DNA from 3 places in the Virgibacillus byunsanensis genome. Region 1 is predicted to be linked to each of the others. Evidence: riboswitches for the same ligand, from Rfam matches in the RefSeq annotation. Region 1 holds a riboswitch; each other region holds the start of a gene.
What was found. A riboswitch is a leader RNA that binds a small molecule or an ion and turns the genes downstream of it on or off. The one in region 1 is predicted to bind cobalamin.
Positions count from the first base shown of each region.

Region 1 (6,545 bases):
TTTTTTGGCAAATAAGAAAGTATAAAATTTTCTTATCTACATAAGTGTAACTAAGGCTTCCGCCATTAAGGCTTGGCGATAAGCCAAGTTTTCTAATCGTTTTTAATTTGTGATAACTGTGCATACTTTTAAAAGAGTTATTGAAAATACCACTAAAGGGGTGAAAATGTGTCAAATCCATTTGAAGCAGCATGGAATTTGCTTAAAACTGCAGTTGATAACACAAATGAACCTAAATCACCATTTAATATCATTGAAGCAGGGGATTGTTGGAAATATATTACCATGGTAGAAGAATTTATACGATATGAAGAAATAGGTTTGAATACAACGACAGATGATGAAGTAAAAGAAATGTTAAATGATGTGATCAAGCAGTGTGAATCACATATTAAAAAATTAAGTACGATTATGAAAGAAGAGGGTATTCCCTTACCAGATGTAACTTCAGCAAAACCTAAATCAGAGCCCAATGAAATTCCGCTCGGTGTAAAGCTAACAGATGATGAGATTGCTAATGGAGTAGCATTTAAATTAATCGTATGCATGCAAGCATGTGCAAAAGGACAAGGGGATTCGATTCGAAATGATATTGGGATGGTTTGGTTGAACTTTTATTCGGAATGGGTTGTGTTAGGAACAACATTAAAAACGCTAATGCGAAAACGCGGATGGTTAAAGGTGCCGCCCTTTTATTATCCACCCGGATCTCCAAAAAATTAACTATTTCCCCAATAACCCTGTATCCTATGAAGGTCATTACCCCGCGCATATTATAAATGTGCTGGGTTTTTTAATTACTTAAATTATAAAATTAGGAGCCTATGAAGGGGCATGTTCCTTTAAGAAAGATAGACTAACTTTGTCGCTCTGTGGCAACGACCCACCCGCTATGCGTGCGCAGCCCATACGTCGCTATGACGCACAGGACGTGCTAGTTACAGGCGTTGCCACAGGACAAGGAAAGCTTCAATGAGAAACATCGCACGCAGAAAAAGTGCTTTACTTTTTCAAGGACGTGGCGAACTTAGCCTGTAAGGGCGCTTCTAGCTTTTATTAGTAGATAGGAAAGTATAAAACTTTCTTATCTACATAAGTGCAACTAAGGCTTTCGCCATTAAGGCTTGGCGATAAGCCAAGTTTTCTAAAAGGTAAGGAAAGTATAAAATTTTGGTACTATAAAGTTTCTTGTCAGCAAGAGCCATGTCTAGCTCCAGCGCCCAGCCACTCGCGACATAAGCAATCCGTCTTGCGAAAGGAAAAACTACCTTTCTCCAGCCGTTTTGCTTATGCGGTCGTGTCTTTCAGGGCGCTTACGCTTTTCTTATTACATCGAACTATTTACCTTTTTTATACATAACCTAGGTATGGATAGATAAATAGGAGGTGTTCGCTATGGTACAAAAACCAATAATATATCAAAATCCCCCAGTTCAAGAGGTCAAAAATATAAGTTATCCTACAATTAGTAACAAGGCAGTAATTGGTACCGAATCGACCGTAATCGGTGATATTACGATAGATGATGACGTTTATATAGGATTTAAAAACTTACTTCGAGCAGATTCAGGATATCCTTACTATATTGGTCCGTATACTAATATACAGGATTATGTATTAATGCACGTTCATCCGGGGAGTGCGCATGTGGAAATCGACGGCAGGAAATGGGGTGTTTACTTAGAGGGGGAGATCAGTGTATTACATCATGCAGCAGTACACGGACCATTATTTATTGGACGTAATACATTTGTAGGACAACATGCTAATATTTATGATGCAGTAATTGGACGAAACTGTGTAGTTATGCATGGTGCAACGGTAACAAACAGAGTAACGATAGCTGATAATCGTTTTGTTCCACCTGGCTATTCTGTATGGAAACAAGAGGATGCAGATCAACTTCCAATGGTACCTGAAGAACATAAAAATCTTAATCAGGAAATTGTTGACCATTATTATCGATTAGGCAAATCATACTATGAAAATACTCCGTTAGCATTTTCATAACTTACTGCCTATCGGAAATAATCATTGCGAAGTTATTTTTTCTATGATAGGATTTAAATACAATATATTGGTAAAATAAAAATGCAAGCAACTATATATAGTAATTACGAGTTAAGGTGACACACGTTGTCTTAAAAGGGAACCTAGTTCAAATCTAGGACTGCCCCCGCAACTGTAAGTGTGGACGAACGAGTAATCCACTGTATCACATGCTTTACGGCTATGATACGGGAAGGGCTCTAGTAGGCAGAAGCACAAGTCAGGAGACCTGCCATAACTTGTAGTTTCATTTCTCCGGGGTGAGAGAAGTTGAAACGGTAGAGATATAGATACGTAATTTCTATCGTTTTTTAACCGTTCATCCTTTGGGTGAGCGTTTTTTAATGGGGAAAAAAGGGAGGAATTAGTATGACAATCACAACAACAAAACCTGAACAGGAAATAAATCATATTATTGACAAAGCAGTGAGAGGGTTGGATCTGGATGTAGACGCTTACCAGAAAAAGGCTTTGAAGTTATTATCAAATCGAGAGGAAATGTATGAAAGTCTAATTAAATTAGCACTTGAAAATATAGATGAATCCACCCCTGACTGGACGTATGTAGCAAGTCGATTATACTTACAGGACCTGTACCGCCAGGCAGCAGAAAATCGACATTATGATGCCGCTATTCGGTATGGGAATTTTTATGAACTTATCCAAACCCTGACAGAAAAAGGAATTTATGCAAATAAGATCATCACCAAATATACGAAAGAAGAAATTGATTATCTTGCAGAGCAAATCGATCCAAAGCGTGATTTGCTGTTTGATTATTTAGGTCTGTTTACATTGGCAACAAGATACTTAGCCACGGATTACGAAAAAAATACATATGAGCTTCCACAAGAGCGTTGGATGATTATTGCGATGTATGTCATGCAGGATGAACCTTTATCGAAACGGAGCCAATTAGTAACCGAAGCATATTGGGCATTGAGTAATCTTTATATGACGGTTGCTACCCCAACTCTAACCAATGCAGGAAAATCACATGGGCAACTATCCAGTTGTTTCATTGATACAGTCGATGATAGTCTTCAATCGATTTATGATAGTAACACCGATATTGCCAAGCTTTCTAAAAACGGTGGAGGTATTGGTGTATACATGGGGAAAATCCGTAGTCGAGGCAGTTCGATTAAAGGATATACTGGTATGAGCAGTGGTGTCGTTCCGTGGATTAAACAGCTCAATAATACTGCTGTTAATGTGGACCAATTAGGTACGCGTAAAGGCGCCATTGCCATCTACCTAGATATTTGGCATATGGATATTGAAGCTTTTCTTGATTTGAAACTGAATAATGGGGATGACCGTTTACGTGCCCATGATATTTTTACTGGCGTGAGTCTGCCTGATTATTTTATGGAGCAAGTGGACAAGCGTGGTGACTGGTATTTATTTGACCCACATGAAGTTCGTCAAGTGATGGGATACTCACTGGAAGATTTTTATGATGAAGAAAAAACCCGAGGGTCCTGGCGTGAACGATATCAGGAATGTGTAGATTCGAAATTGTTATCCAAAAAGAAGATTCCTGCTATTGAAATCATGAAACGAATTATGAAATCCCAACTGGAGTCAGGTACACCGTTCATGTTTTATCGTGATGAAGTGAATAGACAGAATAGTAATCATCATAAAGGGATCATCTACTGTTCCAATTTATGTACGGAAATAACCCAGAATCAGTCTCCAACTGAATTTTTGGAGGAATTTCTGGAAAATGATAACACGATCGTTAAAAAGTATAAATCCGGTGACTATGTGGTATGTAATTTGAGTTCCATTAATTTAGGGAGAGCGGTTCCTGATGATATATTGGAGCGTCTCATCAAGATCCAAATACGCATGCTTGATAATGTCATTGATATTAATACATTACCAATTAAGCAAACACAGTTAACGAATCAGAAATATCGGGCAATAGGGCTTGGCACCTTTGGCTGGCATCATCTTTTAGCACTTGAAAACCTGAAATGGGAATCAGATGAAGCGGTTAATTATGCAGATGAGTTATATGAGAAAATTGCCTATTTAACGATTACAAATAGTATGGAGTTAAGTAAAGAAAAAGGAAATTATCCCTGCTTTGCAGGAAGTAAATGGCATACGGGAGCTTATTTTTCACAAAAAGGTTATTCTGATGAAAAGTGGCTTGCGTTAAGAAATGATGTTGCTCAATATGGAATTCGTAATGGGTATCTTATGGCAGTTGCGCCAAACTCTACAACCTCGATGATCGCGGGGTCTACTGCTAGTATCGATCCGATTTTTAATACATTTTATAGCGAAGAAAAAAAGGATTTCAAAATACCGACGACTGCACCTGATTTGAATCACAAAACATATGATATCTATCGAAGATCTGCCTATATATTGGATCAACGCTGGTCTGTTAGACAAAATGCAGCACGACAAAAGCATATCGATCAAAGTATTTCATTTAACTTTTATGTACCAAATACAATAAAGGCCTCCGTGTTACTAGATTTGCATTTACAAGCATGGAAGGAAGGATTGAAAACAACGTATTATGTACGTTCATCCTCGAATGATATAGAAGAATGTGAGTGGTGTGAAAGTTGAAGATTTTACTAGCATACTTATCGTACAGCGGAAACACAACAGAAGTAGCAGAAATCATTGAACGAAAATTAACAGAAGATAGGTGCACAATAGTTAGGCACCGAATTGGCATAGACCGACCAGTTAACGCAGCAGTATACGATTATATTTTTCTTGGAACTTTTACTTGGGATAAGGGGCAAACACCAGATGAAGTGAAGGATTTCGTGTTGGAAGTGGGCTACAAGCCTCGAAATGTAGCCGTTTTTGGTACAGGTGATACGCAATTTGGTGGGGATGCTCTATTTTGTAAAGCTGTAGATAAGCTTGAAACATTTTACCAAAGTAGATGGACAGGGTTGAAAATAGAGCAATCACCACGGGGAAGCCAAGAACAACTAGTAGAAAAATGGGTGGAAGGAGTGTTTCATGATGCCAAAACACTTGCTTGAAAAAGCAAAAACACTAGAACCGCTGCATCCCAATAAATCAACTGGATTATTTGGCGGAGAATCGAGTGGAATATTAAACTGGAACGATATTGCTTATCCGCATTGGTACAAAATATATAAACGGTTAATCGGGAATTACTGGCAGGCTGATGAGGTGAATATGTCGGGGGATGTTCGGCAATTTTCTTCTCTAACGGAGGCCGAAAAAGAAGCTTACTTAAGAATAATTGGTCTGCTCTCAACATTAGACGGGCCGCAAACCAGAACCGCATTACTTTTATCTTTGTATGCAACGGATGTTTCTGTTCAATCGATTATGGCTGTAATTGCCCAGCAGGAAGCGGTTCATAATGAGAGCTATTCTTATGTCCTGTCATCAGTTGTCTCCTTAGATGAACAAAATGAATCGTTCCAATTAGGACGCAAAGATCCTGCATTGTTAAAAAGAAACAAGCATTTAATCGAGCAATATAATTCGTTTGTGGAAGAACCATCTATGGAAAATATCTTAAAGACGATGGTGTACACTTCCCTTTTAGAAGGTATGTTCTTTTATTCAGGATTTGCGTTTTTCTATCATCTAGCAAGAAATAACAAAATGGTAGGGACATCCACTATGATTAGCTATATTAATCGTGATGAATTGGAGCATGGGCGGTTTATCGCTGAATTGTTTCGTGCTACCTTAGCAGAGAATCCAGTCTTTAATACGAAAACCTTTACAGACTGGGTGTACACACACGTTGAAAAATCAGTTGATCTTGAAATGGAGTGGTCAACCTATGTATTAACTGATATTAATGGAATAGATTTAGATGAAATGGCAGGATATATCAAATATCGTGCAAACAAAATGCTTCGTATGATGGGACTGAGCGAAATTTATCCAGAATATACGGAAAATCCAATGAAGTGGATTAGAGCCTATGTGGACAATTTTGATGGAACCAAAACAGATTTTTTTGAGCAAAAATCCAGGCAATATACAAAGACAAGTGATTTAAATGGGTTTGATGATCTTTAGTATGTTAGAAAATAAGAGGGAGGAAACAACACATTGTGCTGTTTCCTCCCTTGTGAACTTACATTTCCTTTAACAAAATAACTTCCCCGCTCACAGCATTTACACCATATGCACAATCAATCATTCCGCACATAATGTAGCTTTCTATCTTAGGGTCGTACACATAAACAGGCGTGACTTCAATATGCTCGTACAGCTTTTTGTAAGCCTCATCCTTGGATATAGTTGGTTTCTCAGCTGACTCGTAAAACTGGAACATTTCTAGTACTACGTTATTGTCCGTATAATTTAAAACGTTAAAATTTACGTCGTCCATAACCAATTTTATTTTTCGTTCAATAATACGGTTTCCGCTGTCTACTGGTTCTAGGTTAGCGATTAAATAGCCGTTTTCCCGTAACAGACTAGTCAATTTTAGTTGAGAACTTTCATCAGGGAATTCACGC
Region 1 covers NZ_JBHTKJ010000031.1:11,110-17,654, reverse strand. The annotation lists gene ACFQ3N_RS11915 (DUF3231 family protein) at 169-723, shown strand; gene ACFQ3N_RS11910 (carbonate dehydratase) at 1,396-2,010, shown strand; cobalamin riboswitch at 2,108-2,300, shown strand; gene ACFQ3N_RS11905 (ribonucleoside-diphosphate reductase subunit alpha) at 2,419-4,644, shown strand; gene ACFQ3N_RS11900 (flavodoxin) at 4,641-5,075, shown strand; gene ACFQ3N_RS11895 (ribonucleotide-diphosphate reductase subunit beta) at 5,056-6,099, shown strand; gene ACFQ3N_RS11890 (hypothetical protein) at 6,158-6,545, opposite strand, start outside.

Region 2 (6,545 bases), on a different contig from region 1:
CAAGGAGCTGATGCTGCAAGAAAGTTTAATACATTAATTTGGTCGTTCTTTACAGGCTCGATTCTGTATGTATTACTCAGACTTGTTTTAAGAAAGAGAATCGGTGCTGCTATTCAACCATTTCTAAAAAGTGCTAAACCCGATTTATTAGATGAAATATCATACAGGGCTGTAGCAATTGGTTTTCCAGTGTTTACTTTAGGTGGGATAATATTTGCTTCTATATGGGCACAAATTGCTTGGGATCGCTTCTGGGGATGGGATCCAAAAGAGGTTTGGGCACTAGTCACATGGTTTTTCTATGCAGCATTCTTACATTTAAGATTATCACGAGGATGGCATGGAGAGAAATCTGCTTGGTTAGCTGTAGGTGGGTTCGCTATAATTATGTTCAACCTGATTGCTGTTAACCTAATTCTAGCAGGACTTCATTCTTATGCATAAACTCATCAAAACTAAGGCATTTATTATTTTGCGATAATTGTGTCTTGTTTTCTTATACTTTTTATAATAGTTGGTTTATACTTTAACTAGAGTAGCAAAGGGGGATTACAATGGCTAAAAATATAAGGGTGTTAGTAGCTGATGATGAAGATAGAATTCGTCGTTTAATTAAGATGTACCTAGAACGTGAAGACTTTGTCATTGAAGAAGCTGAAAATGGAACACAAGCGTTGGATCTTGCATTAAACAATGAGTATGATGTGATTTTACTAGACATCATGATGCCTGAAATGGATGGAATAGAGGTCTGTCAAGAATTAAGAAAAGAAAAGCAAACTCCTGTCATCATGCTTACTGCAAAAGGCGAAGAAGCTAACAGGGTACAAGGATTTGAAGTTGGTACAGATGATTATATTGTAAAACCATTTAGTCCAAGAGAAGTTGTATTAAGGGTGAAAGCTGTATTGAGAAGGATGTCGTTTTCTCATTTTAATGAAGGAGATACGCCACCTAAAGACATAGTGGTATTTCCTCATCTTACAATCGATCATGATGCGCATCGTGTAACTGCAGATGGTCATGAAGTGAGTTTGACACCAAAAGAGTATGAATTATTATGTTTTATAGCAAAGTCACCGGATAAAGTTTTTAATCGAGAGGTCTTGCTAAAAGAAGTATGGCAATATGAATTTTTTGGTGATTTACGTACAGTAGATACACATGTAAAAAGGCTTAGAGAGAAGTTAAACAACGTTTCCAAAGAGGCATCAAAGATGATTGTAACTGTTTGGGGAGTTGGATACAAATTTGAGGTAGATGATGCATAATGTTTTGGCGTAGTGTAGTAGGAAAACTAGCAATAACTATCTTATTGCTAGTTTCTTTTGTATTATTTATATTAACCATTTTTCTATTAGAGTTTTTTGAAACGTTCCACATAGAAGAAGCTGAGAAAGACATGATGCAAACAGCGACTAAAGTTTCTGTGATGGTAGAACAATATGATGATAAATCATTACTATTTGAAACAACAGAACGCGTGAAAGACCCAGCTAGTCGTATAGCTATCATTTTTAATGATGGTTCTGTGTGGACCTCAAACAGTAATGATCAAAACTTATTAGAATTAGAAGAAGAATGGTTTCAGAATGAAGAAGATTTGACTACCATTTTATCAAAAAATGAACAAGTGAAAAAACAAATGATGCTGCCAAATAGTGATGCAGAGGTAATGATCGTAGGTACACCAGTCTCTGGAGTTAATGGTGCTGTTTTTGTTTATCAATCACTTGATGTTGTTGATCAGACAAAGGCAGAAACGACAAAAATAATTTTCCTAGCAGCTGGTATAGCAATTATTTTAACTACTATTTTTGCATTTTTCCTTTCAACACGTATTACAGCACCACTAATCAAAATGCGAGAAGCTGCATTTGACTTAACAAGAGGAGAATTTAACACAAAAGTACCGATATTAACCCATGACGAAATTGGTGGGTTGGCAATGGCTTTTAATAGAATGGGAAGGCAATTAAAGTTTCACATAAATGCGTTGAGGCAGGAAAAAGAGCAATTATCCAGTATTGTGAGTTCTATGGCAGATGGTGTGATTACACTTAATCGAAATGGAGATATGATTGTAACGAATCCCCCAGCTGAACGGTTTATTGAGGATTGGTATTTTGAACATAATATAACCATTAATGAAGATAACAAAAAACTTCCAGAACCACTTAATCAAATTTTACAAGAAGTAATTGAGGGAGAAAAAGAAACCTTACGGGAGATTAATCTACAAGGACGTACTTGGGTTATGATTATGACTCCATTATATGATCAAACGTTTGTACGGGGTGCTGTAGCTGTAATCCGTGATATGACGGAAGAACGACGCCTAGATAAATTGAGAAAAGACTTTATTGCTAACGTTTCACATGAGCTGCGCACACCTATTTCGATGCTACAAGGCTATAGTGAGGCTATTGTAGATGATGTGGCAGAAAGTAAAGATGAGAAAAACGAATTAGCTCAAATTATTTATGAAGAATCATTACGAATGGGTCGCCTGGTAAATGAATTATTGGATCTTGCTCGAATGGAAGCTGGACATATCCAATTAAATAAAGAACCGATTAACGTAGAAGCATTTGTTGATCGAATAACGAAGAAGTTTAGTGGATTGGCAGAAGATAACTCAGTAGAACTGAATCTTATAAAAAATATTAAAACTGATGCAATTGCAATTGATCCTGACAGAATAGAACAAGTTTTTACCAATTTAATTGATAATGCCATTAGACATACGAATGACAATGGCTATGTAAATATTTCAGTGGAATGCAATGAACAATTAGTAGTAGCAATTGAAGATAATGGCAGTGGTATAGTTGAGGAAGATCTTCCCTTTGTATTTGAGCGGTTTTATAAAGCTGATAAATCCAGAACTAGAAACCTTAAGAAAAAAGGGACTGGTTTAGGGCTAGCGATTGCTAAAAACATAATTGATGCTCACAATGGATCTATTTCAGTGAATAGTAAAGTAAATGAAGGAACGACATTTACATTTAAAATACCTACACCTACAGCAAAATAAATATTGATTTTAGAGTGCATTATGATATGATGATAGTTGTAATGAAACCGAATATAATATTTTGAATTTGGTGCATTTGCTTAAAAGGGAATCTAGTGAAAAACTAGAACTGTCCTCGCAACTGTAAGTGATACGAAATAAGTGATAGCCACTATATGAACATTTATATGGGAAGGGACTTAAAGTAGGTTAAAATCACAAGTCAGTAGACCTGCCATGTTTAACTGTTTCAATGCTTCGAGGATGTTAAGCAATTGGGACAACCGAATACATATGGATTTATAATGTATCGATTGTCGTCTACTATTGCTAACTCTTGTGAGAAGGGTTAGCTTTTTTGGTTGTCCAATGCCAGTCTCCTCAATAAAAATAGTGGAGGAATGAGAAAGATGAACAAAATGTTTTTTAAATTAACAGCGTTATTACTAGTATTTGGTTTATTGATGGGTTGTGCTTCTGATGATACGAGTAGTAGTGAAGAAAATGAAGGTTCAGTTGACATAACTATTTCAAAGGATAATGGAGAAGAAATAGTCACAGAAAAAGAGGTGCCTATTGAGGATGGGGCTATTTTAATGGATGTAATGCAGGAAAATTTTGATATTGAAGAAGATGAGGGTTTTATTACTTCTATTGAAGGAGAGGCTCCTGAAGAAGGTGAACAAAAGGCTTGGATGTTTTTTGTGAACGATGAAATGGGAGCTGTAGGTGCTAATGAATTAGAGTTACAAGTTGATGATCGTGTAACGTTCGACCTTCAGGCCTGGGAATGATGTAGTTGACTACGTATAAAATAACATTACTGGCTTTATTAGCAGCTATGGCTGTCGTGGGGAGATTTACTTTTTCGTTTTTACCAAACCTTCAGCCAGTAACAGCATTAATTATTATATGTGGTTTATTTTTAGGTCCTGTTGCAGCTATATTTCTAGCTGTATTGACTACATTTTTGTCAAACATGCTTTTGGGCATGGGAATATGGTCAATTTGGCAAGTGATCTCATGGGGATTAATAGGGTTAATAAGTGGTCTGCTAGGTAAATTACCTATAAGAATCCCTATCTATTTAATCGTGATTTTCTCTATTTTTAGTGGCTATCTCTATGGATTTGTTATTTCGTTAACCAGCTATCAAATAACTGGTAAGTTTTTACCGTATTATCTTGCAGGATTACCATTTGATACGTATCACGCAGTAGGGAATGCGGTATTCATCATCCTGATCTATCCAATTATTTCACATTTTTTTACACGTTCAAGAATTAATAAATTTCATGGTTGAATGGTGCACTATTTGGATTTTCCAATAAGTCAAAAGTCTACAAAATTTGATAATTAACTATTTATATTTAGGCTGTCATTTTTCCACAATTGATGTAGATTGCGACATAACTTACTCGAGGATTTGCTTTCTCCATCTATGAGTGCTATACAACCGCTTCGGCAGAACACTTCGCTTTCCGTGGGCACGGCCTCAGCCATCCTCAGAAGCAAAAAGCGCTCTTCGGACACGTGCTATTCCTTTAGAGTCGACTGCCCGCAGCGAAAAGCAACCATCATAAAAGTGGCAGTTTACCTTAAAAAAACGAAATTCAAGATGTTGTTTTATTCTGGACGCTATACCAGCGGCGGAAATACACGAAGACTCCTTGAAAAAGGAAATCACTTTTTCTGCGTGCGATGTAATCCTGCCGTGGCTTCCCTTGTTCTGCGGGAGGATAGGCATAGGTGAGACACTAAAGTGCTTCAGCACGTGGTGGTTCACCAGCCGCCCTAAGATGCGCTAAATGTATTTCCAGAGCGAGTAAAAGCACTAACCATTATCTGAATTTATGTCGCATTATATATCAATTGTGAGGATTAAAAAAGTAACAAAACTTACGAAATGAACCTATATTTAAAAATACCAACCAAATAATGGTTGGTATTTTTCTTATTCTTTAATATTATAGAAATATAGTGTAACATTTTTGGTGTTGAAACGACTAAATGGGTGAACGGAGGATCTTTATGAAGGCCGTTTTTGATGAAATATACGACAAGTATCATCAGGATTTATATCAGTTTATTTTTTATATGGTTAAAGACAAAGAAACCACAGAAGACCTCGTTCAGGAAGTTTATATAAAAGTAATGCATTCTTATACGTCTTTTAAAGGTGATAGTACGTTAAAAACGTGGTTATTCTCTATAGCTAGACATAAGACAATTGATTATTTTCGTGCACAAAAAAGAAAGCGAAATCGAATCACTGATTTTTTTGACTGGCAAGAAAAAGGAGAATTTATACAAGATAAACAACCATTGCCAGATGAAATTACAATACAAAATGAGGAATTGAAGAAGGTATATCACCATCTCGATCGATGTAGTCCCGATCAAAAGAGTGTATTGATTTTACGTTACATACAGTCATTTTCCATTCAGGAGACTGCTGACATATTAAATTTTAGTATAAGCAAAGTTAAGACAACTCAGCATAGAGGATTAAAAACACTAAGGAAATATGTGAGTGAAGAACAACAGGAAGGAGGAGATACTTTATGAAATCACGTAATAAGACGGATCAGCAAATTATAAAAAGTTTGAATGAATTACCTGAAGTAAAAGATAGCCAAACAAAAGAAGAACTTTATCAGCGTATCTCCTCAAAAACAAAAGGTGAAACAGCTTCAAAAAAGAGTAAAAGGAATGCACTTATACCAGTTGCAAGCACTGTTTTTGCAATTATGTTAGTTGTAGTAATGCTTCCTTCGTTATTAAATAATAATATGAATGATACAGGTGGGGAAGAATCCACAGATAGAGCATTTGATACATCCTCCTCAGATGAAAGCATGGAAAATAATGAAAATTCCACTATGGAATCCTATGAAGGTGAAGAAGAAGGATCATCAGCAGATTTAGATCAAGCCGAACCCGAAATTAGTTTACTGGATAAACAACCTGAGCATTATGTTGTTCATGAACCAAATGAGGCGTATACGATTATTCATGTAGCTGTTGCCGATAATCAAGCACAATATGTTATTCCTTTATCTATCATGGCTCCTAAAACAGATGATCTCGAAGTTTATTATAATGAATTGGATAATTATCTGAACGAGCATGAATGGGGTATAAGTGAATACAAATTTGATAATGTTACTTTCGAGATAGAACAATCGAATGATCAAGTAGTAATGGACTTTCCTGCTGGATTTTCCATTGGAGAAGGTTCAGCTAATCCAAATTTGTTTGAAGATAGCTTATCCAGGATGTTTCGACCATATCAGATTGATAAAATTTTATTTACTACAGAAGAAAGTCCAGGTGTTGACTTAGGACCAATCGGCAACCTAGAAGAGATGCCTATTGAGTCCAGTGAAAATGAAATTTATAAAGTTTATAATGCATCAGCGGAAAAAAGGGATTTTTTAATACCAATCATCCAACAAGATCCCTTGACATTAGAAGAGGCATTTCAAGAAATGAAAAATGATGAAGAGGAATTTAGCGTTTATAAATC
Region 2 covers NZ_JBHTKJ010000037.1:4,093-10,637, forward strand. The annotation lists gene ccsA (cytochrome c biogenesis protein CcsA) at 1-444, shown strand, start outside; gene ACFQ3N_RS13975 (response regulator transcription factor) at 555-1,271, shown strand; gene ACFQ3N_RS13980 (ATP-binding protein) at 1,271-3,037, shown strand; cobalamin riboswitch at 3,089-3,270, shown strand; gene ACFQ3N_RS13985 (DUF4430 domain-containing protein) at 3,427-3,810, shown strand; gene ACFQ3N_RS13990 (ECF transporter S component) at 3,816-4,319, shown strand; gene sigX (RNA polymerase sigma factor SigX) at 5,048-5,584, shown strand; gene ACFQ3N_RS14000 (hypothetical protein) at 5,581-6,545, shown strand, end outside.
Region 2: another riboswitch for cobalamin. It lies ahead of ACFQ3N_RS13985 (DUF4430 domain-containing protein); the one in region 1 lies ahead of ACFQ3N_RS11905 (ribonucleoside-diphosphate reductase subunit alpha).

Region 3 (6,545 bases), on a different contig from region 1:
TCGGTACGAACGAACATCTTCTAAGAATATATCACCGAACATGACAGTGTTTATTCCATCTTCTTTAATTTGTTTTAATTGTTCATTCATCCTTTCCTTGTAAATGGGATGTGAACTTTGTTGTGGAATGTACATTTTTCGAAGTGGAATTCCAAGACTTTCGGCTTGTTCCTCTAATAATTTTTCCCGCACACCATGGACACTAATCCGTTCATATCCTTCTGTTACAGTTGTAAGCAAAGAATCCACTGTGTACCGTTTATCTTTTAAAAGATAATAGAGTGCTAATGAACTGTCCTTTCCACCACTCCACGAAACAACAACTCTTTCTTTCATTTATTATTCCCCCTTTTATTAAAATAAATTAGTTAGTCACACAATTTATTTGATGGTAGTATGCAAAATTAGATGGGAACATCAAAATATTTCAAACTAGGCCCACTTATTCATCCTATTGAATAAGTGGAAAATGCCGTAAATAATGCCTCTTGAATGATAAACTACAATCTATCAAGAATAATCTGCGGTGCCATCAACTGTCTTGGATGCTCTATGACGATTGGCTGTGTTCCATAGACAGTTTTGATGATTCTTTCTTGAACTACCTCTTCTGGTGAACCTATCTTTTGAATCCTGCCATCCTTCATCAGGATAAGTCTGGTGCAATACATAGAAGCAAGGTTAAGGTCATGTAGAATCACGACTACTGTATGTTGACTTTTTTTTTGCCATTTCCTAATCAATTCCATCATTTGCAGCTGATGACCGATATCAAGATAGGTCGTAGGTTCATCTAGCATAAGTATTTCTGGTTCCTGAGCCAATACCTGTCCTAAGGCAATTCGCTGCTTTTCTCCACCACTCAGGTGATTAATAACCTCATTTTCAAGGTGATCTATGTGTAATCTTTCCATTATCTCATAAGCAATATCGTATTCCCAGTTCGCTTCCATATTAACTTCATCGCCAAGCCAATTTTGATAAGGATATCGACCCATCTCGATCATTTCTCGAACAGTAAAACCAACTGGGGGAATCCCTTCTTGTTGAAGAACAGCAAGAATTTTTGCTAGATCCTTTGTTTTGTACTTTTTGAGCAACTTCCCTTTGATTTGGACAGTCCCGCTAGTCGGCTTCTCAGCTCCTGATAATAATTTCATGAGTGTTGACTTGCCGCAACCATTTGGCCCGATAATCCCCACGATTTCATTGGGCTCAATCGTCAAGTCTAGTGGCTGTAAAACTTCCTTCGAATTATATTTTTTCGATAAATTTTTTGCAACAATCATAGATGAACTCCTTTACTGCCCTTTTTCAATAAGTAAGCAAAGAAAGGTGCTCCTAACAAGGAAGTTACGACACCTAAGGGTATTTCTTTGGGCATTAAGGCCATTCTTGCAATTGTATCTGCCCAAAGCACATAAATAGAACCTCCAAAAATGGAGAGGGGGAGGATTAGTCGGTAATCAGGACCGACAATCAATCTGATCAAATGCGGAACAACCAACCCAACAAAACCTATCACACCCGATACCGATACGGCGGAGGCTGTTAGTAATGTTGAGGTTACTAGAACGATCATTTTTGTCCTCTCTACCTGAACGCCCAAGTGAAGGGCAGTCCTTTCACCTAATGTAAATAAATTTAAAGCCCTTCCTTGTGATAGTATAATAATAATTCCAATTAGCAGATAAGGTGCCATGATTTGCGAGTATTCCCATCCTTTTAGAGTTAAACTCCCCATCATCCAGAAAATAATTTCGTTTAACACTGTCCCTGACATGGAAACCATTAATGAGATGATCGATCCTAAAAAAGCTTGTACAATTACGCCTGCTAAAATTAACGTTTCTTTTTTCATCTGACCACTTTTCTTCGCAATAAATATGACAAAAAACAACGTAAGTACCCCAGTAATAAACGCTACAATAGGTATGGAATATTTGCCAAATAGTGTAGATTGGAGCCCGAACAAAATAATGAAAGCCGCACCTATTGAAGCACCTGAAGAAACACCCAATATGTAAGGATCTGCTAATGGATTTCTCAGTACCCCTTGAAAACCCGCTCCTGCAACAGCCAATGCCGCACCTACTAAAATTGCTAGTACAATTCTTGGTAAACGAACCTGAAGGATGATTGCCCGACTTACCTCGTCACCTCCACCAAAAAGAGTAGACCATACCTCAGTGATTGGAATCATAGAAGACCCTATTGATAAGCTCATTGTAATTGAAAAAAGAAGGAGCAGAGTTGCCCCTCCTACAAAGAGAACTAATTTCTTTTTCATCATTCTGCCGAGTCGGGATGAATTGCTTCAAAGACTTCAATTAAACTTTCAGTAATACGTGGACCGACACGGCTTGCTTTAACTGAATCTATTCCAATAACCCGCTCATTTTTGACGGCATCAATGACATTCCAGCCGTCTCTTGATAAAATCTGTTCCTTGCTATCCTCTGTTGCACCCTCTTCACCAGAAGTGAAAAGTATAACTTCAGGGTTTCTCTTAATAACTTCTTCAGGATTTACTTCAAACCATCCATCAATATCTGCAAAAATGTTTTCTCCACCAGCTAAAGTAATAAGATCATTGGAGAATTCGCCCGACCCAAAGGACCAGCCTTTCGAGTACTCAGCGTACACTTTTTTCGGCTCAACGCTAGCCACCTTACTTTTTACGTAATCAAGATCTTCCTTCATTTCATCGACAACGGTTTGCGCTTTCTCTTGATTATTTAAAATTACTCCAATTCCTTGGACATCCTCTATTACTTCTTTTATTGACTGTGGGTTTGAACCAAAGACCTTAAAGCCTTTTGCTCTTAATTCTTCAGCTACTTCTACCTGTAGACCAGAATTAATAAAAACAACATCGGGTTGTAAGGCAATCAGTTCTTCCTCATTTATTCCCGAGTATGTACTTCCTAGTTTTGGCAAATCAGCTGTCTCAACAGGGAAATCAGAGGAATCATCAACAGCTAAAATCTCTTCTCCAGCCCCAACTGCAAATAAAATCTCTGTACCGCTTGGAATTAATGAAACTAGTTTAGTAGGTTCTGAGTCAAAAGTAACATCTGTTCCAGTAGCATCCGTAACGGTTAGTGGATACTGCGTTACTGAGTTATTCTCTTTCTCTTCACTTGCTTCAGCCTTTTTTGCCTCCGCTTCCGTATCATCAATCTGGTCTTGATTAGAATCTTCTTTAACTCCCTCCTGGTTGTTACACCCAACAAGTGCTGTAGTTAACATGAATACAAACAAAAAACTGATAATTTTTCTAAACAATTTGTTCACCCTTACCTTTCTTTTCCTAGTGTGATTTATCCTTAGTAAAGCAAAAAAGCCTCTGACATGAAGGCAGAGGTTGGCAGGGCATAGTAATCCCATAGCCATCCTTTTACCTCGAAGGATTTGACTAAAAAATAATGGGGATGTATCTGGCTTTAACAGTTGCGGGACAGCTTCGGAGTTCCACCGAAATTCCATCATCCATTATTTTTATTCATTTGATAAGGTAAAGCTAGAAAGCACTACAAATATCAGATAAAAAATCAAAATAGTGAAATATGCATTATCCGATTATTAAAGCATTTTAAATCTTATCTCTATTAATATATCTCTAATACTTTATTAAATCAACCAATTCATTTTACTCAATTTTCACAGCGTAAAAATAATATCTAATCGTTATCTGATATAACACTTTCCGTACTTCATTATGCACCTTGACAAAATTAATTATAAAAGAAAAGCACCTCCGCTTTTGGTATAGTTTAATTGTCGAAAAAAACTACCAAAAAGAAGAGGTGCCTCGTACTAGGATAGCGGATAATGACCTAAATAATTACCTACCAAAAGAATTAAAATCTGCATTTAATGACTTAAAGTTTCTTCAACACGTAAGGATCGCTGGAATCACAAAGGACTTTGGGTTCTCTTGATTAAGCGCCAATTCTTTCTTCTGCTTCCAGATGCTTTCTCTCATCTCGATTACCCAAATAACGAAACACAAAGAATTGAATAATGATACCAGAAATCAATAAAACAATACTGCTTCCAATCAATGAGTAAGATAAATATAAAACTCCCGCAATCCCCGCAGGCACAAGTGCGTATGGAATCTGAGTGTTAACGTGAGCAATATGATCCGACCCAGCAAAGATTGATGCCATGACAGTTGTATCAGATATAGGCGAGACATGATCCCCGAAAATAGCTCCAGCAAAAATTGCCCCGATAACGATAGGAATTAGATCTTCTCCCCCTAGCGTAAATGCTAGTGGAACTGCAATTGGGGTTAGAATTGACATTGTTCCCCACGATGTACCCGTTGCGAAAGCAATAAACATTCCTATAACAAAAACCAAGAATGGCACAAGTGTAGCAGTCATCCAGCTTTGTGTCGCGTTTACTACAAATTCAGCAGTACCAAGCTCAGATGTAACGGTGCCAATCGACCAAGCTAACACGATAATCACGAGTGCTGGAAGCATTGTTCGAATACCACCCAGCAAAGTATCTTCACACTTTTTTAGCCCCATACCTTGGATGAGAGCCAGCACAATACCTACCAATGTCATGGCAAAAGCCCCCCATGTTAGAGCAACTGCAACATCCGTATCTGCTAGAGCATCCATGAGTGATTTTCCTGTAGATCCACCACCTGAGTACCACAAACCCCATACACTTACCGAAATAAGTGTTACAAGTGGAAGGACAAAATTCCATACACTTCCTTCTTTCTTGTAAGGTTCTCCTAAATCCTGTTCAATAGATGACAAAGGCGTAGAACCATCCGGTATTAATTTTCCAGTCGATTGAGCCCTACGTTCTGCTTTTGCCATAGGACCAAAATCTTTTCCGATAATAATCATCGGAACAGCTGCAAGACATAAAATTGCGTAAAAATTCCACGGAATCGATTGCAAGAAGGCGAAGTAAGGTTCTATACCGATGATGCTTGCACTAGCAATTGCTGCTGCAATCAAGGAAACTTGAAAACCAATCCAATCAGAAACAGGTCCAATTGTTGCCATCGGTGAGGCTGTTGAGTCAAGAATGTAGGATAACTTTTCTCTTGAAACTTTATGTTTTGCGGTGATATCTTTTGAAGCATTTCCAACAATAACAGAGTTCACGTAATCATTAAAAAATATGACAATTCCTAAGAGATATGGCAAAAATAGTACCCTTTTTCTAGTAGTTAATTTTTTCTCCAGAACTTTTATAAGTCCTTCCGAGCCACCAGTTTTAAACATAAATGCTGCCCCTGTACCAAGTAACGCAGTCATCACGAGAAAGCGTGCATTCCATGGATCAATCATTACATCCTTCATCCATGTGAAGGTGACACTTACCGCTTGGAACGGATTACCTCCAGCTGCAATTAATCCACCTACCCAAATACTGATAAAAAGAGAAAACAAAACCCGTTTTGTAACAATTGCCAATACCACTGCAACAATTGGTGGTATTACGGATAAAAAATCCATACATTGTTCCCCATTTCTTTTTATTATTTGAAGTTCTACACATAGAACCCCTTCGGATTTGTTCCGTCAAATTCGACAACATTTCATCTACAAGGCTGAATTCAACTATTTACTTCACAAGCAAAAACCCCATTTCTCTAATTACCTAACAACAACTCGTCTCCTCCCTATAAACCCTTTAATGTTGTGACACTTTCCCCTCCTACCTTAAATAGATTTAATAGTATTATATAATACTATTAATATAAAATGTTAATATTCTGATATTTTGTAATCTTATCATAGATTTAGTGATATGAGTAGGTAAACTATTTTAGATTTAATAAAAAAACTTATGCAATAGGATAGGAAAGGTTTCTTTCTTATCTGCTAAAAAAAAGGGAACCATAACTATCTATGGTTTCCTTCATAATTTAAACTGTTATCCTATATCCGTACGTACAACTTGCTCCCTTGCTCTGTTTCTCCAACCTCATGCCGGATTATCTGCCAAACAAACCACATAGCAATAACTAACTAAATAATTGCTCCGATAATCAACAAGTCAAGTAGGGTAAATTAAAGGCTACGAAAGCTAAGATTTAATTTAATACTATCACAATTTCATTTCAATAATATCTCCAGAACATTAAAAGATGTGTATGGGGACAAAAGCTATCGTTAAAGTCTTTGGAAAAAGAATACTGGAAGGAATTTAGTTGGAAAAGTAAAGGGAGGAATTAGTTCTCTACTTTAAGAGACCCACCATCTCACTTCGAAAAACGGTGATTATGGAATGGCAAGATCCAAACTGAAGCTGCGGACAGTCATAACGGTGAGTCTAATTGTGTTTATTGAAAATTTAATAAGTAATACTTCTGCATGTTTTTACTTATTCTTTTTGTTCCCCATTCTTATCCTGACTATTGTCATATGCTACTAATACAAGACCTGAAGTTTGTTCGACTTTATCGAGAAGATCTTTTTGCTCCTTGGATAGTTGGGCTAGATCGAATCCTTTTTCTTTTGTTTCATAATCCTTTTCATGCATGCTATTGCCTCCTTTTAGTA
Region 3 covers NZ_JBHTKJ010000012.1:23,722-30,266, forward strand. The annotation lists gene ACFQ3N_RS05325 (Dph6-related ATP pyrophosphatase) at 1-336, opposite strand, end outside; gene ACFQ3N_RS05330 (ABC transporter ATP-binding protein) at 501-1,289, opposite strand; gene ACFQ3N_RS05335 (FecCD family ABC transporter permease) at 1,286-2,290, opposite strand; gene ACFQ3N_RS05340 (ABC transporter substrate-binding protein) at 2,290-3,264, opposite strand; adenosylcobalamin (AdoCbl) riboswitch at 3,388-3,515, opposite strand; gene ACFQ3N_RS05345 (Na+/H+ antiporter NhaC family protein) at 3,945-5,495, opposite strand; gene ACFQ3N_RS05350 (hypothetical protein) at 6,367-6,525, opposite strand.
Region 3: another riboswitch for cobalamin. It lies ahead of ACFQ3N_RS05340 (ABC transporter substrate-binding protein); the one in region 1 lies ahead of ACFQ3N_RS11905 (ribonucleoside-diphosphate reductase subunit alpha).